Linked DNA regions of Prochlorococcus marinus XMU1412. The protein of the gene in region 1 binds, or shares a complex with, the protein of each later gene. Links are inferred from orthologs where the notes say so. Each region holds a gene or a part of one and is shown on either strand. Other genes may lie near its edges.

What was found.
Region 2: the proteins of rpsG (region 1) and tig are in contact, whole or in part, in a crystal structure (PDB 3GTY), measured with the Thermotoga maritima proteins. The link is inferred for Prochlorococcus marinus XMU1412 from one-to-one orthologs. Residues at the interface, in WP_004081843.1 of Thermotoga maritima: Lys34, Lys52, Lys55, Glu59, Arg62, Gln63, Glu66, Asn67, Lys69, Val71, Arg95, Ala109, Lys110, Lys111, Gly112, Arg113, Pro114, Glu117, Glu121, Ile124, Ala125, Tyr127, Asn128, Asn129, Thr130, Gly131, Lys135, Asp139, Arg142, Met143; in WP_004081061.1 of Thermotoga maritima: Glu122, Val124, Val129, Leu130, Tyr133, Glu188, Gly259, Ile262, Tyr263, Glu266, Ser270, Glu273, Gln274, Glu277, Arg308, Gln311, Ile312, Ser315, Tyr316, Glu325, Arg329, Arg336, Leu363, Phe366, Trp367, Arg373, Leu377, Arg381, Leu384, Glu387.

Annotation. Positions count from the first base shown.
Region 1 is NZ_JAAORJ010000004.1:426,903-436,007, forward strand. What follows is about bases 6,260-9,105. They hold rpsG (30S ribosomal protein S7), read right to left. Parts: upstream 7,995-9,105; coding sequence 7,524-7,994; downstream 6,260-7,523. Other genes in these bases: fusA (elongation factor G), read right to left, coding at 6,260-7,427; rpsL (30S ribosomal protein S12), read right to left, coding at 8,020-8,394; gltB (glutamate synthase large subunit), read left to right, coding at 8,591-9,105. In the rest of the region: HA152_RS08815 (Rne/Rng family ribonuclease), read left to right, coding at 1-63; HA152_RS08820 (ribonuclease HII), read left to right, coding at 20-637; HA152_RS08825 (DUF1997 domain-containing protein), read right to left, coding at 623-1,141; pheA (prephenate dehydratase), read left to right, coding at 1,191-2,036; HA152_RS08835 (methyltransferase domain-containing protein), read right to left, coding at 2,038-2,973; HA152_RS08840 (LON peptidase substrate-binding domain-containing protein), read right to left, coding at 2,974-3,630; rpsJ (30S ribosomal protein S10), read right to left, coding at 3,686-4,006; tuf (elongation factor Tu), read right to left, coding at 4,107-5,306; more of fusA, read right to left, coding at 5,352-6,259.
Region 2 is NZ_JAAORJ010000004.1:569,094-576,495, forward strand. Bases 66-3,054 are described here. They hold tig (trigger factor), read left to right. Parts: upstream 66-837; coding sequence 838-2,271; downstream 2,272-3,054. Other genes in these bases: HA152_RS09615 (aspartate-semialdehyde dehydrogenase), read right to left, coding at 66-713; clpP (ATP-dependent Clp endopeptidase proteolytic subunit ClpP), read left to right, coding at 2,337-2,981. In the rest of the region: more of HA152_RS09615, read right to left, coding at 1-65; ATP-dependent protease ATP-binding subunit ClpX, read left to right, coding at 3,087-4,454; HA152_RS09635 (DNA polymerase III subunit gamma/tau), read left to right, coding at 4,512-6,269; HA152_RS09640 (glycosyltransferase family 2 protein), read right to left, coding at 6,271-7,402. UniProt on the Bacillus subtilis protein: Involved in protein export. Acts as a chaperone by maintaining the newly synthesized protein in an open conformation. Functions as a peptidyl-prolyl cis-trans isomerase.

The DNA.
Region 1 (9,105 bases):
CTTACAGATGAGATAAACAATGCAAGAAAAAAAAGAAGAAGATCTTCAGCAAGCATTGAATAAAGTATTCGAAGTTGGAATAGACGAAGTTGGACGGGGAGCAATTTTTGGTCCAGTTTTTGCAGCAGCTGTAGTATTAACTGAAAAAAATAAATCCATCTTAAAACAATTTGGAGTAACAGATAGTAAAAAACTAACTCCCAAAAAAAGAAAATTACTTTTACCAAAAATTTTATTACTCTCTTCAGATTATGGAATTGGGCAATCTTCGGCCAGAGAAATAGATAAGTTAGGTATCAGGAGTGCGACAGAACTTTCAATGATAAGAGCTTTAAAAAAATTAAAAGAAAAGCCATCTGAATTAATAATTGATGGTCCCTTATTATTGAGGCCATGGGACGGAATTCAAAGAAACATAATATCTGGAGACGCAAAGTTTATCTCGATAGCTTCAGCAAGCATAGTTGCCAAAGTTTCTCGCGACAATCTAATGGAGAGGTTAGAAAAAAACTACTCAGGATACTTGATATTCAAAAATAAAGGTTATGGAACCAGAGAGCATCTTTCATTAATAAAAAAAAATGGAATAACTAAACTTCATAGGAAAAGCTTTTTAAAGAAATCAAATCTTATTTAATTCACACCAATCTAAAAAATCTTTCACGAGTTGCTGTTGAACCCTTGACTTTATACCCAACAGAATCCCATTTAATACCGAATGACCAGTAGATTCCAAAATTTTCCTTGGTACCAGCTTCAGTAGAGGGGGTTGGCTTACAGATACTCCAAGGAGCGCCTCACCTTCTAAACCAATATCAGTTGCTTCCAAATTCGCTTTCAAAATAAGATTAAAATCATCTATCATCCCCAAACCATCCAATGTACTTTCAAGGGCACTCATTTTTAAAATTCCATCTTTATTTTCTACCGCAATTGAGACAACAGGGTTAATATCTAATTGAAAAACCTTAAAACTTGTTACTGTATACTTATATCTACCTACCCCTTCTGCTACTAATTTTTTGGAGTCTAGCATTGCTCCAACAACTCTTTCTTCTTCCAAAAGATATTTAGAAAGATATTCTTTATTACGTGTTACAGAAAGCTTGAGTTTCTGTTTAGCATCAAAAGACAATAACATTTTCTATATTCCTCCAATGCTTATTTGATCTCTTTTTTTACAATTAATCATGCGCAAACAAGTTGCATATTTAGGTCCTCAAGGAACATACGCAGAAAAAGCAGCCCATATATTATCAAAGCTTGCCAATTTTCAGACACCTATATTTGTACCATGTAATGGGTTACATTCGGTCATTAAATCAATAGCCTACAACAATTGTGATGCTGCTGTAGTCCCTATAGAGAATTCTGTAGAAGGTGGAGTTACAGCTACTCTGGATGCCCTTTGGAAATTCCCTGAAATTTTTATAAATAAAGCAATTGTTTTACCTATAAAACATGCATTAATTAGTGATGGAGAACTTTCAAACATTTCAGAAGTATTATCTCATCCTCAAGCATTAGCTCAATGTTCAGAATGGTTATCTGATAATCTTCCAAATGCAATTCCTCTCCCAACAAATTCAACATCAGAAGCTGTCAATATGATCAAGGGGAGCAAATTCAGAGCTGCTATCGGTTCAAAATCATTAATTCAAATTGAAGGACTTAAAGAATTAGCCTTTCCTATTAATGATGTTCCAGGAAATTGCACTAGATTTGTTTTATTGAGCAAGGAATCAAGTTCAAATTTAGCTAATATTGCCAGTTTTGCTTTCTCATTAATTTCAAATAAACCAGGTGCTTTGCTTAAAGCTATAAATTATATTGCAGATTTTGGATTTAATATGAGCAAAATTGAATCTAGACCTTCAAAAAGAGAATTAGGTGAATATATAATTTATGTTGATTTAGAAATCAATGATCAAAATAATATTAAAAATTTACTTGAATTAAAAAATAAGTTAAAGCCACTTTGTAAGAATTTTGTAGACTTTGGAAATTATCTTTCTGAAAATATTGAACTAGATTAATTTACCCTCTACATTTATAAACTCCAAACTCCATTAAACCTTTTCTAAATGCCCAATTCATGAGAAGTATTGTTGGAATCTCTCTAAGCGACTTAACTATCGCAAATGGGCCAAGTGACAAAATTACAAAGGGCCTTCGAATGCCTTCAAAAATGGAGTCGTACCATGAAGGATTTGTATAGGAATTCCAATTTTCAGAAATAACTCTTCCTGAACTATTTTCGTTAGTGCTAAGAATGTTACTAAATTCGTTAATGCTAATAAAATTAGGATGTACCCATTGTTCAAGTAATTGATTGAGAACTAACTTTTCAAAAAATGATGGGGGGTATGCCCTAAGGTCTCTTGAGTTCCAATCAGCCAGCGCGAAAAACCCTCCAGGTCTTAGAGTTCTCAGCATTTCATCTGCAAACCTTGTTTTATCATTCATGTGTGCACCAGCCTCAACACTCCAGACGGCATCAAATGAACCATCTTCAAATTTTAAATCCAAAGCATCCATAACTTGGAAGTTGCAATTTAGCCCATTAGGAGTAAGTTCTCTTGCTCTTTTAACTTGAGCCTGACTAATTGTAATGCCAGTGACATTAAACCCATAATATTCTGCAAGAATCCTAGAACTTCCCCCTATTCCACAACCTACATCAAGAATCCTTGATCCCTGGGGTAATTTATCTAAACCAGTCCATTTGACTAATTCATGAACAAACTGAACTTTAGCCTTTCTAAAATCAATATTTTTTTTCCCTGAGGGATAAAAACCCAAATGTATATGTTCTCCCCATAATCTCTCAAGTAATTTATCCTGAGTCCAAGCATCATATGCAGAAGCTACTGTACCGGAAGAAATATATTTTCTAGCATTATTGCTCCATATTATCGATAGGACTATAAAGAATAAAACTATTAAAAAAAAAGGGAATAATAATTCAAACATTTAATTTTCTTTTATATCTGGAAAACTCTCTTTCAATGCTGTTCTTGCTGCAAGTTGTTTTCTTGTATGATCAAGCATTTCATATTCTCTTTGCAGACGGGTATAAGTATTTCTCTCTTCAAGAAGTCTTTGCTGTTCTTCCGCAACAGGGCCTCCCAAATGAGCTCCTATCCAAAATGATAAATCCATTGGGTTTTCAGGTAATTTATCAGGTAGATTTTTATTTGTATTAGTCAATTTACTCGTTAAATTAATAACATCACTAAGTGCTTCTTTAACTGAATCTTTTAGAGAATCTAATTTTTGAAAGTCATCAATATTATCATCACTAATCCAACTAACCATTGCAGAACAAAATGGAGTTGAACGGGTAATTTCTAAGACTTGAAATCTTTGTTGGCCAAGAGTGATAATATTACTTCTCCCATCCTCGGCAGTTTGATGTTTTAAAATTTGTGCGCAACATCCAACGTTAGCCATACTTTTGGTTGTTGGATCCCACTTAATCACTCCAAACATAGAATCACTCTCAAGGACAGATTGGAGCATAATCCTGTATCTAGATTCAAAAATATGTAAAGGCAATACTTCTTGAGGAAAAAGGACTACCTCCGGCAAAGGAAATAAAGGTAATTCCCTTACAGAGAGTTCTCCCATTTAAACCTCATTACATATTTTTATACTAATCAATTTAGGGCAATTTCGGGATTTATTAAAGTTTAACTTCTATATCTACACCACTAGGGAGATCTAGTTTCATTAAAGCATCAATAGTTTTTGCAGAAGGACTGTAAATATCTATTATCCTTCTATGTGTTCTTGTTTCAAAATGCTCTCTAGAATCTTTATCGACATGTGGTGATCTTAATACACAATAAATCTTCCTTTTTGTAGGTAAAGGTATTGGACCTATTGCTGAGGCAGAGGTAGTATCAGCAGTTTGGATTATTTTGTCGCAAGATAAATCGAGCATTCTTCTATCAAATGCTTTGAGTCTTATTCTTATTTTTTGTTGTGCAATTGAAGCAGTCATAGTTTTAAATAACTCTTAGTAAAGGGTCATTAATTAAAATGACCCTTATCCATAAACCTATATTAGATGATTGAGGTTAAATTTTAAAAATTCAAATTTATTATTTGAGAATTTTAGAAACAACTCCAGCACCGATAGTACGTCCACCTTCACGTATGGCGAATCGCATACCTTGTTCAATAGCTACTGGACAAATTAATTCTCCAGTCATCTTAATTCTGTCTCCTGGCATAACCATTTCAACATTAGAGCCATCATCTGAGGTAAATGCGGTTATTTGGCCCGTCACATCAGTTGTTCTGATGTAGAACTGAGGTCTATATCCTGCAAAGAAAGGAGTATGTCTTCCACCCTCTTCTTTTTTGAGAACATAAACTTCTCCTTCAAACTGAGTATGAGGTGTAATAGATCCTTTCTTCACAAGAACCATTCCTCTCTCAATATCTTCTTTCTGGACACCTCGTAAAAGTAAGCCAACATTATCGCCGGCCATACCTTCGTCAAGAAGTTTTCGGAACATTTCAACTCCAGTAACAGTTGTTACTCTTGTATCTCTTATTCCAACTATTTCTACTTCTTCTCCAACCTTAACTTTACCTCTTTCAATTCTTCCAGTAGCAACAGTTCCTCTACCAGTAATTGAGAAAACGTCTTCAACTGCCATTAAGAATGGTTTATCAACTTCTCTTTCTGGTTCGGGAATGCTGGCATCAACTGCTTTCATTAATTCTTCAATCTTTGATTCCCAAGTAGAATCACCTTCGAGAGCTTTTAAACCTGAAACTTGAACTATAGGAATGTCATCTCCTGGGAAGTCATAACTATCTAACAGTTCCCTAATTTCCATTTCGACAAGTTCAATGATTTCTTCATCATCGACCATATCGCACTTATTGAGAGCAACTACAAGAGCAGGAACTCCAACCTGTTTAGCTAAAAGAATATGCTCTTTTGTTTGAGCCATAGGACCATCTGTAGCTGCGCAAACTAGAATAGCTCCATCCATCTGAGCGGCCCCTGTGATCATGTTTTTCACATAATCAGCATGTCCTGGGCAATCGACATGAGCATAATGTCTGCCTTCAGTTTCATATTCAACATGAGCTGTATTAATGGTAATGCCACGCTCTCTTTCTTCAGGAGCACCATCAATGTCTCCATAGTCTTGAGCTTGAGCTTGACCTTTTTTAGCTAATACATTTGTAATAGCAGCTGTTAGTGTTGTTTTTCCATGATCAACATGGCCAATAGTACCTATGTTGACATGTGGTTTGTTTCTTTCGAACTTCTCGCGAGCCATTTTGAATTAAAGAATCGAGGGTTTAAGAGTGTTTTAGTTTAGAGATCAGGAGTTGCCCTGATTCTTGGAAATGATAGCTTCAGCAACATTACGAGGAACTTCCTCATAATTTGCGAACTCCATTGAAAATATACCCCGACCTTGAGTCATCGATCGGAGTTGAGTGGCATAACCGAACATTTCGGCTAAGGGCACTTTGGCCTGTACCTTAGACAATCCATCATCAACAGATTGTCCTTCTACTTGACCTCTTCTAGAAGAGAGATCACCAATTACAGATCCAAGAAAGTCGTCAGGACTTTCGACCTCAACTTTCATCATAGGCTCTAAAAGAACAGGATTGCATTTTTTAACCCCGTCTTTAAAAGCCATGGAACCTGCAATTTTGAAGGCCATTTCAGATGAGTCTACATCGTGGAACGAACCATCGACTAGTGTTACTTTTACATCAATGAGTGGATAACCGGCAAGAACACCAGATTCACAGGTCTCTTTCATTCCATTAGATGCAGGACCAATATACTCTTTTGGTACAGCTCCTCCAACAATTTTGTTTACAAATTCAAAACCTTTACCAACTTCAGCAGGTTCCATTTCAATAATTACATGACCATATTGACCTTTACCCCCAGTCTGTCTTGCATATTTACCTTCACCTTTAGAACTAGACCTTATAGTCTCTCTATATGAAACCTGTGGAGCTCCTATATTTGCTTCAACTTTAAATTCCCTTAACATTCTGTCAACTAGAATTTCCAGATGCAACTCACCCATACCCGCAATAACAGTTTGATTTGTCTCAGGATCTGTACTAACCCTAAAGGTTGGATCCTCTTCAGACAAAGCAGTTAAAGCTTTTGATAATTTTTCCATATCGCCTTTAGTTTTTGGCTCAACAGCTACTGAGATAACTGGTTCAGGAATAAACAATGTCTCCAAAACTATTGGATCTTCTGTATTACACAATGTGTCACCAGTTGTTGTGTTCTTAAGACCTAATACAGCTCCTAAATCCCCAGCCCTCAATTCATCAACCTCCTCTCTTTCATCAGCCTTTAGAATCACCAATCTAGAAATTCTCTCTTTAGCATCCTTAGTAGAATTCATTACATAACTTCCCTTCGAAAGAACACCTGAATACATTCTTACAAAAGTTAATTTCCCATAGGGATCTGACATTACTTTGAATGCTAATGCACTGAAAGGAGCATTATCATCAGAAGGTCTAATATCTTCTTTACCACTTGGCAAAACACCTTGTATTGGTTTCACATCAACTGGAGCTGGCAAGTAGTCAACTACAGCGTCTAATACAAGTTGGACACCTTTATTCTTAAAAGCTGAACCGCATAATACTGGAACCAATCCGTGTTTTAAAACACCTTCCCTAATACCTTTTTTAAGTTGTTCTTCAGATAATTCACCAGTTTCTAGAAATATTTCTATTAGCTCTTCATCATTTTCGGCTACACTCTCCATTAACTTAATTCTCCACTCCGCAGCTTCCTCCTCCATGTCAGATGGAATTGGTGCTTCTTCAATATCAGTACCTAAATCGTTTTTGTAAAGATATGCTTTGTTGGCTACTAAATCAATAATGCCTGATAGATCTCCTTCGGCTCCAATAGGTAACTGGATTGGAAGTGCATTTGCCTTTAGTCGATCTTTAATTTGATTATTAACCTTTAAAAAATCCGCCCCAGTTCTATCCATTTTATTAACAAAAACCATTCTTGGAACAGAATATCTATCTGCTTGGCGCCAAACCGTTTCGGATTGAGGCTGAACTCCACCAACTGCGCAAAATACAGCTATAACTCCATCCAACACACGCATTGATCTTTCAACTTCAATAGTAAAATCAACGTGTCCAGGAGTATCAATAATATTAATCCTATGGTCTTGCCAACTAGTGGATATTGCGGCAGCAGTAATAGTAATTCCTCTTTCTCTTTCTTGATCCATCCAATCTGTTACAGCAGCACCATCATGAACCTCTCCTATCTTATGAACTACACCTGAATAAAACAAAATTCTTTCAGTTGTTGTTGTTTTACCTGCATCAATATGAGCGGCTATACCTATGTTCCTTACTCGTTCTAGGGGAAAGTCGCGTGCCAATTTTAAAGCTCCAAATAAAATAATTTTTGATAAGTGTAGTTCACGCTAAAAGCAAACTTTAATAATAATAAACTACTTAAGTACCTTTTGATGAAATTAATATCTGTAATGTGCAAAAGCTTTATTAGCTTCTGCCATTTTATGAGTATCTTCTCTTTTTTTAACGGCACTACCAGTTTCATTTGCTGCATCCATCAACTCGCCAGCAAGTTTTTGGGACATGCTTTTGCCATTTCTTGCACGTGAGAATGTAACAATCCATCTTAATGCCATAGCAGTGCCCCTCTCTTGACGAACTTCCATAGGTACTTGATATGTAGCACCACCAACTCTTCTTGCTCGTACCTCGACAAGAGGAGTGGCATTTTTTACAGCTGTTTCAAATAATTCCACTGCATTCCCACCTGTTCTCTCGCTTATTAAAGAAAACGCATCAGACAATATTCTTTGTGCTGTAGATTTTTTACCATGTTTCATCAATCGAGCAATCATCATTGAAGCAAGACGACTATTAAATTGAGGATCGGGAAGAATTGGTCTTTTTACTGCTGCATTTCGACGTGACATGTTTTAAAAAAGTGGTGTTTACAAATTAATCCTTTGGAGCTTTTGCTCCATACTTAGATCTGGATTGACGTCTATCTTTGACTCCAGCCGTATCTAAAGTTCCTCTTATTATATGATATCTAACGCCTGGCAAATCTTTTACTCTTCCACCCCTAAGTAGTACTACAGAATGTTCTTGCAAATTATGTCCAATTCCAGGAATATAAGCCGTCACTTCGAAACCAGAAGTTAACCTAACCCTAGCAACTTTTCTCAAAGCTGAATTAGGCTTCTTTGGTGTTGATGTATAGACTCTTGTACAAACTCCTCTTCTCTCTGGGCAGGCTTTTAATGCAGGAGATTTTGTTTTCTTTGTCAGACTTTTTCTTTCTGAACTTACCAATTGTGAGATGGTGGGCATCTATTAAAACTTAGATAAAGATAAATATTAAACTATCATAACCTTTTAAGAGCACTAACTAAAAGTTTTTAATTATATTTTTTTTAAAATTTGTCAAATTAAAATTATTTGGTAAATATTCATTATCTTTAGATTTATTTTCAGATTTATTTTTATAATAGAAATACATAAATAACTAAATAGAATTAAATAATCTATGGGAGAGAGTATCAAAAGAATCGTTGGCCCATATCAAGATAGTTATTCCCCAAATGGAATAATTGGGGAGAAAGATGCATGTGGTGTTGGTTTCGTAGCAAATGTTGAAGGTATAGAAAGCAACTGGATCCTTAAACAATCTCTAAAGGGCCTCAACTGCATGGAGCATAGAGGAGGTTGTGGAGGTGATAGTGATTCAGGAGATGGAGCAGGCATTTTATGTTCAATTCCATGGGGATATCTAGAAGAGAAAATTAATCTAAAAAATACTCAAGAATTTAATAGAGGTTTAGGCATGGTTTTTATGCCTAATAAAAAAGAAAAAATTGAAATATGTAAATTAATATGTGATGAAGAAGCAGAAAAATTAAAAGTCAACAAAACATCTTGGAGAACAGTACCCGTTAATAATGAAATTCTAGGTCCTTTAGCTAAAGCAAATGCTCCATTCATCTGTCAGTGGATTTTATATATAGGTAAAAAAGACCATAAGGATGTTGAAAAGCTTTTATT
Region 2 (7,402 bases), 140 kb from region 1 along the record:
GAGATCCTTAAATCAGAAATATTTAATATTTTCCTGGTCTCATTAACCATTTTCATCTCTTCTTCGCAGTAATTATTTGCAAGCATTGGTGAATTATGTAAAAACAAATTAAAAGCCAGTGAATATGGCAAAACTTCACTTTTTTGAGGATTACCATGAAGGTATTTTTCAGTTAAAAGTTTGAGTTCCTCCATCGCTAATTGGCCTGCCCCACTTACAGATTGATATGTTGAGACAACAACTCTTTGAATAGTAGAAAGTTTATTTAATGGAGCTAAAACTAATGTCAACAAAATTGTAGTGCAGTTTGGATTAGCTATTACCCCATCATGATTAAGTGCTTCACTAGCATTAACTTCAGGAACTATAAGAGGTACATTCTTATCTAATCTAAAAGCGCTTGAATTATCTATCAATAAAGCATTTTGTTCGATAATGGTAGACAACCATTTTTTTGAAATACTTCCACCAGCTGAAGCTAAAACTAAATCAAGATTCAGAAATTCTTCCTTAGTTGTTTTTTTTGTAACTAATTCTTCACCTTTCCAAATAATTTTTTTTCCTTCTGAACGTTCTGATGAAAGCAAGACCAATTCTGATATTGGGAAATCACGTTGTTCAAGAATTTTCAGTAATTCAGATCCCACAGCACCTGAAGAACCTAAAACAGCAACTTTTAATGGCCTATTAGGCAAATACGGAGATTGTCTCACACTTTAAAATGATTTTTATAAATAGATTGACTATTTTTTTTACTTTATCAAAAAATTAACTTTCAAGGAAATCACATAATGTGAAATAATTAAGGTTCGGCTCATAGTAATAAATTAGAAAAACATGGCTAAAGATGCACTAATAGTCAAAACAACTCCTCTGCCTCAAAGTAGAATTTCATTCGAATTAGAAATACCATCTGAGACATGCAAAACGTGTGTAAATGAAACAATCAGTTCTATCAGTCGTTCGGCTAAAATTCCGGGATTTAGACTTGGTAAGATTCCTAAACAAGTCTTAATCCAAAGAATTGGCATTACACAATTACATGCCTCTGCTCTGGAAAAAATTATTGATAAATCATGGCAAGAAGCGTTAAAAATAAAATCTATAGAGCCACTAAGTGAGCCAGAATTGGTAGATGGATTTGAATCTTTACTTGCAAAGTTTAGTCCTGAAAAACCACTCAAGGTTACTCTTCAAACTGATGTTGCCCCAGAATTAAAACTTAAAAAATCCAAAGGACTAAGTGTTGAAATATCAAAGACAAAGTTTGATCCTAAGTCAATAGATGAAGCGCTAGAAAAATCTAGAAATCAGTTTGCAAACATTATTCCAGTTACCAATAGAGCAGCAAAATTAGGAGATATTGCTGTAGTTAGTTTCAAAGGAAAATATAAAGATTCCGGGAAAGAGATTGATGGTGGAACAAGTGAATCAATGGATCTTGAGTTAGAAAAGAACAAAATGATTCCCGGTTTCGTTGAGGGAATCGTAAAGATGAAAATTGGTGATACTAAAACACTTAACCTTAAATTTCCTGATGATTATTCTCATGAGGATTCAAGAGGCAAAGAAGCAATTTTTGAAGTAAATCTTAAGGATCTTAAGGAAAAAGAATTGCCTGAACTTAATGACGATTTTGCAAAACAGTCTGGCAACAAAGAATCATTAAAAGAGTTAAAGAAAGATATTGAAAAGCAACTTAAAGATAATTTTAAAAAAACTCAAAAAGATATCAAAATTGAAGCTTTATTAGATGCCTTAACAGACGAATTGGTTGCTGAAATTCCAAAATCTATGATTGATATAGAAGTGAGGAATAATATTGAACAAACCGCTCAAAGATTTGCTCAACAAGGTCTTGATGTAAAATCTACTTTCACTCCGGAATTAGTTAAGTCATTAGCAGAGTCCACAAGGCCTCAAGCTGAAAAAAATGTTCAAAGAAATTTAGCTTTAAAAGCATTATCTGAAACAGAAAACATAAAAGTCGAGAAAGATGAAATTGATTTAAAAATGAAAGATTATGAAGATGCAATCTCTCAATCTTCAAAACAAATAGATATTAAAAGATTAGAAGAAGTAGTAAGTAACGATCTACTCAAAGAAAAATTAATAATTTGGCTTGAAGAAAATTCTGAAGTAAAAGAAAAAACTACAAAAACTTCTAAAGCTACAAAAACCTCCAAAACATCAAAAGCAGCAAAAACTACGACTAAAAATACAAAAACTACAGGAACTACAAAAACTCGAAATAAAAAAGAAAAAAAATAATTTATGAAATTTCCTACTAATTAAACAAAAACCCCCTAAATTATTTATAAGACGAAAACTAATTTGTGAACTCAGAAAAAAAACATTTAATCCAAAGCTCAATAAGTTCTTACGAAAGTAATCATAAAACTATTGCCGCTGTTCCCACCGTTATAGAACAATCAGGTAGAGGTGAACGAGCTTTTGATATATATTCAAGATTATTGAGGGAAAGAATAATTTTTTTAGGTACTGGAATTAATGATCAAGTATCTGACTCCCTTGTTGCACAATTATTATTTCTTGAAGCTGAAGATCCCGAAAAAGACATACAAATATATATCAATTCTCCTGGAGGCTCAGTAACTGCAGGAATGGCCATTTACGATACCATGCAACAAATATCGCCTGATGTAGTGACAATATGTTTTGGAGTAGCCGCAAGTATGGGGGCATTTCTACTTTCTGGAGGAGCAAAGGGGAAAAGATTGGCTTTACCTAATTCTAGGATTATGATTCATCAACCTCTGGGAGGTGCACAAGGTCAAGCAGTAGAGATTGAAATACAAGCTAAAGAAATACTTTTTCTCAAGAAAACATTAAATTCACTTTTAGCTGAACATACTGGTCAACCTTTAGAGAAAATTAATGAAGATACAGAAAGAGATTACTTTTTATCCCCCTCTGAAGCAGTCGAATATGGATTAATTGATAAAGTTATCAAAAAGTGACAAGGGGTTCTGATTTTTTAAGAATATGATGACGAATCGATATTTATGAGCAATCCTAGTGAATAGGGAATATTTAACACCTTTCACTTTAAAAACTTATAATCGATGGCTAAATTCGACGCCCATCTTAAATGTTCATTTTGCGGGAAGTCACAAGACCAAGTAAGAAAGCTTATAGCTGGTCCTGGGGTTTATATCTGTGATGAGTGCATAGACCTTTGTAATGAGATTCTCGACGAAGAACTACTTGATAATCAAGCGAACACAAACAACTCTCCACAAGTAAAAAAGAAATTACCAACTGATAATCCAAAAAAATCTGTTCCTTTAGAATTAACCTCAATTCCTAAGCCATTAGAAATAAAAAGTTTTCTAGATAATCAAGTTGTTGGACAAGAATCTGCAAAAAAAATATTATCAGTAGCCGTATACAATCACTACAAGCGATTAGCTTGGAAAGTTAAAGAAGATAGTAAAAATAGCAATTCAACTGATTCACAAGCAACTAAATTACAAAAATCAAATATTTTACTCATCGGCCCTACTGGAAGTGGAAAAACATTATTGGCGCAAACTTTAGCAGAGTTTTTAGATGTTCCTTTTGCAGTAGCTGATGCAACGACTTTGACAGAAGCTGGATATGTTGGGGAGGATGTAGAAAACATACTTTTAAGACTTCTACAGAAATCAGAAATGAATGTAGAACTAGCTCAAAAAGGAATTATATATATTGATGAAATAGATAAAATTGCAAGAAAAAGCGAGAATCCTTCAATTACTAGAGATGTCTCCGGTGAAGGGGTACAGCAAGCATTATTAAAAATGCTTGAAGGAACAATTGCTAATGTGCCACCTCAAGGCGGAAGAAAACATCCTTATCATGACTGCATCCAAATTGATACGAGTCAAATACTATTTATTTGTGGGGGAGCTTTTATAGGTTTAGAGGATATCGTTCAAAAGCGTATGGGTAAACACTCTATAGGATTTACCACCAATTCAGATCAAAACAAAATTGATACAAAAAAAATAGTAGACCCAAGAGATTCCCTGAAAAATTTAGAATTAGATGACTTAGTGAAATATGGCCTAATTCCAGAATTTATTGGAAGAATTCCGGTTTGTGCTGTATTAGATCGTCTTACTAAAGAAACTTTAGAATCTATTTTAACTCAACCAAGAGATGCATTAGTAAAGCAATTCAAAACTTTGCTAAGTATGGATAATGTTGAATTATCATTTGAGCCTGATTCTGTTGAAGCGATAGCAAATGAAGCATACAAAAGAAAAACAGGTGCAAGAGCATTAAGATCAATAATTGAAGAGCTAATGCTAGACATAATGTACACTTTGCCTTCTGAAGAAAATGTAAAAGAATTCACAATTACGAAAAAAATGGTAGATAATCTGTTCTCATCTAAAATTGTTAAACTACCTTCAGGATCAAAAAGAATCATCAAAGAGTCTGCATAAAATTAGAGTTTAATTTTTTTAATTGAATCCCTAATTTTTCTAATTAATGAAAAATAAATGCCAAATATACATAAGCCTTTTCATCAAAAATATAGACCAAATAACTTAGACGAACTGGTTGGGCAAAAATTTATATCCATTACACTCAAACAAGCTCTATTAACAAAAAAAATTGCTCCTGCATATCTTTTTAATGGTCCAAGAGGCACTGGAAAAACATCGAGTGCAAGAATATTTGCAAAATCTCTAAATTGCCAGGCATTCGACCAACCTACGATAACTCCTTGTTGTAAATGTGACTTATGTAGACAAATTACAGATGGGAGCGCTCTAGATATTATCGAGATTGATGCCGCATCAAATACAGGAGTAGAAAATATAAGAGAAATTATAGAAAGAGCGAGATTTGCACCTACTCAAGCGAGATGGAAAGTCTATGTAATTGATGAATGTCATATGCTTTCAACGGCAGCTTCAAATGCTTTACTGAAAACTATTGAAGAACCGCCCTCAAGAGTTGTATTTATACTTGCTACGACAAATCCTGAGAGAGTATTAAATACAATAAAAAGTAGATGCCAAAAGTTTGATTTCAGAAGAATAAGCCCTAGTGATATTTTTGAACATTTATCAGAAATCGCCGAAAAAGAATCGATTAAGTACGAAGTTCAGGCGTTAAAAATGATTGCAAAAAGGTCTAATGGAGGTATGAGAGATGCACAAAGCCTCCTTGAACAATTGAATCTTTTACCTGAAGGGATAACAACTAATAATATCCAAAACCTCCTAGGAGAAGTATCAGAAAGTGAATTAACAAATCTGATTAAATCATTGGTTGAGAATAATCCAGAGTCATTAATTGACACCTGCAACAAATTATATGATGCCGGAAACGAACCTCTTCAAATAATTATCGGATTATTGAACATAACAAGAGATCTACTATTACACACTAATAATAATAAATATTCAGATCTTTATTATACGTCTGATGAATTTCGAGATGAGTTAGATAAAATCTCAAAAACAATAAATAAATCCACAATAATTAATTGGCATAATAATCTGAGAAATATTGAATATCAAATCAAATCAAGTGATAATCCAAGGCTTTGGTTTGAAATACATTTAACTGGTCTTCTGGATAGTCAAGAGATAAATAGTTTTGAAAATAAACAAGAAAGTAAAAATAATACGACTGAGGAGAAGCATGAAAGTAAAAAAAACATTCCAATTAATAAAAAAAATATTTCAGATGAGATGCCAAAACCAAGTATCCAAGAAGAGATAAAGCACAAGGAATTGATCGAAAAAAAAGACGAAAAATTAGTAAAATTTGAAGTTCTTGAAAAAGAAAGTATTGAAAATATTTCTGAAAATGACCAAAATAATCCTGGATCAAATTTAAAAGATAAATGGGAATTAATTCTTTCTAAAGTAGAGTTACCATCAACAAGAATGTTACTTTCACAACAAGCCGAACTTGAAAGTATTGATTCGGAAAAAATCACAATTGCATTATCTCCAAACTGGGAAAGTATGATAAAAAGCAGAAAAGTTATAATTGAAAATACTGTAAAAAAGATATTTGGAGATGGAATAATACTTAAATTTTCAACCAAACAATTAAATAAAAGTAACCCAACAAACACTCCAGAAATAACCCAAAATGAAGTAAATAATTTCCCACCAATAAAAAAAATAGAACCAAAAACTAATTCGTCAACAAAAATATCTAACGAGGAAACTTATGATGATAGTTCAAAAAACTTAGCAAATTTTTTTAATGGAGAAATTATAGAAATTGATGAATAGATTAAACTCCAGTATGAAGAGTCTTTCGCCAAAGTATCTTTTTGGGAAAAATAGACATCTTGATAGTTACCCAAGGGATTACTAAAAACCAATGTGATAAATAAAAAACCGATACAAATACCATCAAAAAATTGCTTTTTTGCAATACAGGTACTTCACTTTTACAAGAAGAACCGTACCAAAAAGCAATTCCAGATAACATAAAAGCTGTAAATGAAATAGGCCAGTAAATTGGTGAATCTAAAAAAGCAATACTGAAAACTAAATCAAAAATAGAAATGATTGGTAATGCATATTGCAAGATGAAAAAATAAGTTAAATCAAATTTCTGCAAATAATCAATTTTATTAGTAAATAATTGATCTCCATAATCGAAGAATCTTTGCAACCCCCCCTCTGCCCATCTTTGCCTTTGCGCTAATAAAGCATTTAAATTTTCAACTGCCTCCTCCATGACTGGAGGATCCCATAAGATTCCAATTTTAGATTTTGATAATAATAATCTTAAACTCAAATCAAGATCATCTGTAACTGTATCTTCATTAAAAGAACCACATGCTAATAATGTTTCTTTTTTAATTAATTGACCATTTCCCCTTAATTCGGAAACTCCAGCAACTGATAATCTTCCATATTGAAAGATTGCATCCATAGCCATCTCCATTGACTGACAGGAAGTTAAAAAATTCTTACTTACATTTGTTACTGATTTTCTTAGTTGAACTGCAGACCAATCACCCTCTTCTACAAAACTAAATAACCTTATCAAAGAATCTTGTTTTAATTCAGCATCAGCATCCAAAACTAATAGCCATTCACCATGGGTAAATTTCAAGGCATAATTCAAAGCTCCTGACTTTCCTCCTCCTGCATTTGGAGAACGACTTATGACTTTTAGCTTGTCATATTGTCTAGATAATCGATCTAAAATTAAGGGCGTCTTATCAGAACTACCATCATCGATTATGTAAATATTTAATTTATTGGTTGGATAATCTAAACTAAATAATCTTTCAACTAATCTTGATATGACATTCTCTTCATCTCTAGCTGCAACTAAAATATCAAGCACAGGTAACTCTTTATTGCTAATTCTTCTGCTTACAGTATTTAAAACATTGTTCCTTTTGAAA